2 regions of the Thermoanaerobacterium sp. PSU-2 genome follow, and region 2 is predicted to be linked to the other one. Evidence: a T-box and tRNA genes for the amino acid it is inferred to sense, from the RefSeq annotation. Region 2 holds a T-box; the other holds one or more tRNA genes.

Region 1 (3,130 bases), on a different contig from region 2:
AGTGGGCGGTTATTTTTCTGTTAAAACTAAGAATTGCTATGAGTGAAATATATGATCTGCTTCTTAACCAATAACTTTCCAAATAAAATTCTCTTTTTACATCTATTTGCGATACCATCTCAAATAACATTAAAATAATCGAATCATTATGTTTACCAGAAGATCTATCAGAAGAAATTTTGAAGTAGAATGAAATACATCTTTCATGCTTTTAGAGTTCAGTCTAACAGTATGCTTAAAAAATATTTTTTATCTTCTCTGATATTTGTTTGATAACAGCAATTGATAGAAGCAAATTATTGCCTCTATAAAAATAAAAGCACTCCTGCAAAATAAGCAGAGGTGCGCTATAAATTCAGATTTTTTTCTTGAGCAAATCGAAAATAAAAAATCCACACTGCTTTCATAATCCTATAAATTCCTTGCTAATTCTTCTAAAAGTTGAGAAGTGGCGCTTAATTCTTCTATGGATGAACTAATTTCTTCAAAAGCAGTAGCTTGTGTCTCAAAAAATGAACTTGATGCATTTATTTTGTCAGAAATACTTTTAATAGATTCCTGTATTTTTTCCAATATTGAGTCTATTCTACTTATTGATTCACTGCTGCTATTAGATAGCTTTCGTATCTCTTCAGCAACTACAGTAAAGCCCTTACCTTTTTCACCAGCTCTTGCGGCCTCAATGGCTGCGTTCAATCCCAATAAATTAGTTTGTTTAGAAATATTCTGAACAAATTTTAAAATATCATCAGTGCCCTTTGTATTTTCAATAGCTTTATTTACTTCTTCCAATATCTTAGTATTAGAATTAACCACAATTTCGACTCCAGAGGAAACCTCTTGAATGGCCGAAGATATTTGCTCAAGCGATGATGCAAGATTTTCGGATAGTGATAATACTTTGTGTCTTTTTTCTAAACTTTTCCCCATAAGTAAAACCCCAATTACAGTATCATCGTAGTCTTTTATAGGGATAGCATATGACTTAAACGGCACTCCATACACTTCTTTCGGTACATCTTTTATAATGTAGTTTCCAGTTCTAATGGCTTCAAAAGCTGCACCACCTTCTGGAATTGCATCACCTACTTTTGCATTAATAGGAAGCTCATCACAATTTTTTATCTCCAAATATTTTTCTCTATCTACAATGGCAAAAGATACACTGTCCTCAAAAAGTAATGGTAAAAAAGTTGTTAACTTATTAAAAAACTCAAGCATTTCATCTTTAGATACAGTTATCAATTTTAGTCCTCCTTAATTCGTTAATTTTTTAACTTCTCATAAAGCGCTATAATAAATTATATAGAATTAACGACTTTTGTCAAATTTAGCTAATATTTTTCGATCCCTCATAGGTAAGCTAAAAACATTTATTCACATCTTTTGTAAAATTGTAAAATTACTTTCTTTTTATGTAAATTAGGCCAATATCAATCAATCATTCTTGATAATTTTAAACATCCCACCTTCCTATAAACCTTAAAAGTAATTTCTAAAATGTCTCGATATCCTGTGCTTTTTGCCTTATCCAATGCAAACGACAAATTTAACTTTATATAAATATATTCTGCATAATTCCTCTAATTCCTTCTTTGTAAATTAAATAAAAAAACAATTGATTACTATTAGTCACTTTCATCATCAAATATGTCAAAATTTTATTGTAATCTACACCGAATAATATGGCATAAAGGTATTGACTAATAGTCTTTTATGTAATATAATTAATGATGTCGCTGGTTGATGTGATTGCCGGAGTGGCGGAACTGGCAGACGCACAGGACTTAAAATCCTGCGGGCCTTTAAAGCCCGTACCGGTTCGATTCCGGTCTCCGGCACCAATTGAATAGTACATCGCGGGGTGGAGCAGTTGGCAGCTCGTCGGGCTCATAACCCGGAGGTCGCAGGTTCAAGTCCTGCCCCCGCAACCAAACATGGCGGCGTAGCTCAGTTGGCTAGAGCATGCGGTTCATACCCGCAGTGTCGGTGGTTCGACTCCACTCGCCGCTACTTCCAAAGAACGGAAATCATCACCTATCCCGAAATAGAATTCACATTTTATTTCAGTTGGATAAACGGTGATTTTTTTATATATTTTTTCAGCACTTCCTTTATTTTTTTGGATCGCTTAAAGAATTAATTACCTCTCTATCTGCATTGAATATTTTCATGATTATTTCAGGAGTAATAAAACTTGTTTCTTTCTTCCTTTCTATTTCGGAAAGACTATAGAGAATTTCGTTTTTCTTTTCTTCAAGCTCTCTCATTTTTTCTTTCATGATTGGTTGGTACATGCCTTCGGCAATAGCATCAACAATGTTTTTTATTTGTGACTCTATTTTATTATAATTCTTCTTTAATGCTGTTATTTTTTCAAGTTTTTCTTTATTAAGCTTTTGATTTTCTTCGTTTAAAAGTTTTGCTAATATTGGTGCTACTTCTGGATCAAATATCTTCTTATTTAATTCTTCTACAATAAAAACTTCTAATCTGTCTTTGTTTATATCTTTATTTGTACATTGCTTTGTTCTATCTTTTTTATTACACCTATATATAACATATTTTCCACGGCTTAAGCATCCAACCATTTTAGAACCGCATATACCGCTTGGCAAAACGGTCCAACTTATGTACTATCACCGCTTCAAATATACCTATTTCACTGTCTTTAATCATTTGAAGAAATTGTGGTCTATCGTCGGTTGTTGCTGATTTAGCTTCATCAGCATAGATCTTTACAATTTCAATATTATTTTTTTCTGCATATTCTTTAATTGCTCTTAATTGAGCATCGATACTTTCTTCTCTTTGATTATCTGAACTAAATCTGCAATATGCCGCTGCTTTCATTGAAAACCTCCTTTCAAAAAGTATTTTAGTTGTAAATCACATTATATAATAATTTTATAAAATTAGCTATAGATAAAAGACATCACAATAGTGTAACATAGCAAAAATGCAAAAGTATTCAGCAAAGCATTAGGACATAATACAAAAAAAGGTATCGATTCTTTATCGATACCATGAAATTTTCGAAAACCAATTTATCCTAATTCATCAATTTTTTTATCTCATCTTTTGATAATTCTGTAATTTCTGCTATTCTGTCGATGTCCATACCTTCTTT
Region 2 (3,130 bases):
TTAAAGGCGAAAATATAGATGATGATTTGATTCATAGGGACTTTACAATAAATGCGATGGCAATAAGGCTAAATGATTTTTTTGATGTAGACTTGATAGTAGATCCTTTAGGTGGATTAAAGGATTTAAGAGAAAAGAAGATAAAATGCGTAGGGAAAAGTTCCTTCGATGATGACCCTTTAAGGATGCTTAGAGCTATTAGATTTGCAGCTAAGTACAATTTTTCTATAGATGAGGATTCCAAAAACCTTATAAAAGAAAAAGCCGATTTGATTAAGAACGTTTCTTCAGAAAGAATTATGAGTGAAATATATTCTATACTTAAGTCAAAGGAGTCCTTCAAATACGTACAAATGATGGACGAGCTGGGATTAATCGATGCGCTTTTCCCTGAGATAGCTGAGATGAAAGAGATAGGCAAGTGCTATTATCAGGTTTTGGACTCATGGCATCATTCCATAAAGACTATAGAAGAATATGAAACAATTGTAAATGACCTCAGATTTCCTTCAGATATAGAAAATTTGGCCAAAAAGTACCTTGATAAAGATCTTTCCTCAGGAAACAAGCTAAAAGATGTATTGAAACTGGCTGCAATGTTTCATGAAATCGGCAAAAAAGATGCCATTTACATAGATTCTGATAACAGGCTTCAGTTTTACAATCACGATGTAAAGGGAGAAAAAATTGTTGCAGATATAGCTAAGAGATTAAAACTGGCGAAAAAAGAAGCATCTCTGATAAAGAAGATGGTTTTGTACCACGTAAATCCATTTTCACTTTACATAGATGGGACTGGAAACAAAGCATTGTTTAAATTCTTTTCAGACCTTGAAGAAAATGCTATAGGGTGTTTGCTTTTGTCGTTAGCTGATGTTACTTCGGCTATGAAAGGACAAGGCAGGTTGAATGAAGCTTCATGCTACAGAAATTTTATAACAAAGCTATTAAGAAGGTACATGGACTTTGAAAAGACGAAGACACCACTTCTTACGCCGCTTGATATAATAGTCAATTTCGATCTTAAAGATTATAAGCTTTTAAATCAAATACTATACGAATTGAGGAAAAATCAATTTTACGGTGAAATAGAAAGCAGAGAAGATGCAGTAAAATTTGTGGAGGAAAGGATGAAGATGGAGAAAATATAGTTGACAATACATTTGCGATAAAGTATATTATTATGTAACGATGTTAATAATATATTAAAAAGGCAATGAAGGGAAGAGTAGAAAGGAATTTCTCTTAAAAGAGAGCTGGGTTAAGGTGAAAGCCAGCAGAGAATGAACTTTTGAACATGGACCTTGAGCTTCAAAGCTGAAACTAAGTAGGTTTTGGCGGGATTTCCCGTTACAGAGTAGGAGTGTGACAGCACTTTACGAGGCATACGACCGTGAGGCGTATGTGAAAAGGGTGGTAGCGCGAATAAACTCGCCCCTTAGTGGGAGCGGGTTTTTTTACGTCTTAAAAATAAATTTAGATAAGGAGGATTTTCATGGCGAAGACTTTTTACATTACGACACCAATATATTATCCAAGCGATAAGCTGCATATAGGCCATTCCTATACAACTGTTGCTGCAGATGCGATGGCTCGGTTTAAAAGGCTTACAGGCTATGACGTGATGTTTTTGACAGGGACCGATGAACACGGTCAGAAGATACAGAGAAAGGCAAAAGAAAAAGGAGTTACGCCGAAGCAGTATGTGGATGAGATCGTGGCATGGATCAAAGATTTGTGGAAGACGATGGACATAAGCAATGACAAGTTTATAAGGACGACGGACAAGCAGCATGAAGAGATTGTGCAAAAGATATTTACAAAGCTTTATGAAAAAGGGGACATATACAAAAGCGAATACGAAGGATGGTACTGCACACCTTGCGAGACGTTTTGGACTGAGAAACAGCTTGTGGATGGAAACTGCCCAGACTGTGGTAGACCTGTAGAGCTTGTAAAAGAAGAAAGCTATTTCTTCAAGCTTTCAAATTACGCAGATAGGCTTCTTAAATATTACGAGGAGCACCCAGACTTTATACAGCCTGAATCAAGGCTAAATGAGATGGTAAGCTTTATAAAGTCAGGTCTTGAGGACTTGTGCGTATCCAGAACATCATTTGACTGGGGCGTAAAAGTTCCGTTTGACCCAAAACACGTTGTGTATGTTTGGATTGACGCCCTTTCCAACTATATAACTGCGTTGGGTTATTCTACAGAACATGACGAAGATTTTAAAAAGTACTGGCCGGCAGATGTGCACCTTGTTGGAAAGGAAATCGTAAGATTCCACACCATTATATGGCCTGCAATGCTTATGGCACTGGATTTGCCTCTCCCTAAGAAAGTGTTTGGCCATGGTTGGCTTATATTAGAAGGCGGCAAGATGTCAAAGTCGAAGGGCAATGTGGTTGACCCGAAAGAACTTGTGTCGAAATACGGCGTAGATGCCATAAGGTATTTTCTCTTAAGAGAAGTTCCGTTTGGAGCAGATGGCGTATTTTCAAATGAAGCCTTGATTTCCAGGATAAACTCAGATCTTGCCAATGACTTTGGAAATCTTTTAAGCAGGACTGTAACGATGGTAGAAAAATATTTTGACGGTGTAGTACCTGAAGTTTCGGATAAAGATGATGTTGATGATGAGTTAATATCTATCGCAAATAATTTGCCAAAAGTTGTTGAAAGCTATATGGATAAGCTGCAGTTTTCAAATGCTCTTGCGGAGATCTGGAAGCTTGTAGGTCGCGCCAATAAGTACATTGACGAGACGATGCCATGGGTATTGGCAAAAGATGAAAACAAAAAAGGAAGGCTTAAAACTGTTCTTTATAACCTTGTAGAATCACTGAGGTTTGTCGCAATTTTGATAACGCCATTTATGCCAAATACGCCTATGAAGATATATGAACAACTTGGCATCGACGATGATTTAAGGACATGGGATAGCCTTAAATTCGGCTTACTGAAATCAGGCACAAAAGTCAAAAGAGGCGAGAATATTTTCCCGAGGATCGATGTAGAAAAAGAGCTTAAAGAAGCTGAAAAAGAATCGCCTAAAAAAGCAGAGGTAAAAGAAGAGGCAAATTACATTAAAATAGACGACTTTGCAAAAATCGATTTGAGGGTTGCA

What was found. A T-box is a leader RNA that pairs with one kind of tRNA and senses whether it is charged. The one in region 2 lies ahead of metG (methionine--tRNA ligase), so its partner is inferred to be a tRNA-Met.
Region 1: it encodes a tRNA-Met, which carries the amino acid that the T-box ahead of metG (methionine--tRNA ligase) is inferred to sense. The anticodon was not compared.

The regions. Positions count from the first base shown of each region.
Region 1 is NZ_MSQD01000007.1:94,365-97,494, forward strand. It holds gene BVF91_RS13570 (methyl-accepting chemotaxis protein) at 412-1,221, opposite strand; tRNA gene BVF91_RS07315 (tRNA-Leu) at 1,755-1,844, shown strand; tRNA gene BVF91_RS07320 (tRNA-Met) at 1,859-1,934, shown strand; tRNA gene BVF91_RS07325 (tRNA-Met) at 1,940-2,013, shown strand; partial or broken gene BVF91_RS13655 (recombinase family protein) at 1,973-2,853, opposite strand; partial or broken gene BVF91_RS07335 (Rpn/YhgA-type helix-turn-helix domain-containing protein) at 3,053-3,130, opposite strand, start outside.
Region 2 is NZ_MSQD01000005.1:156,573-159,702, reverse strand. It holds gene BVF91_RS05830 (CCA tRNA nucleotidyltransferase) at 1-1,151, shown strand, start outside; T-box leader at 1,208-1,442, shown strand; gene metG (methionine--tRNA ligase) at 1,496-3,130, shown strand, end outside.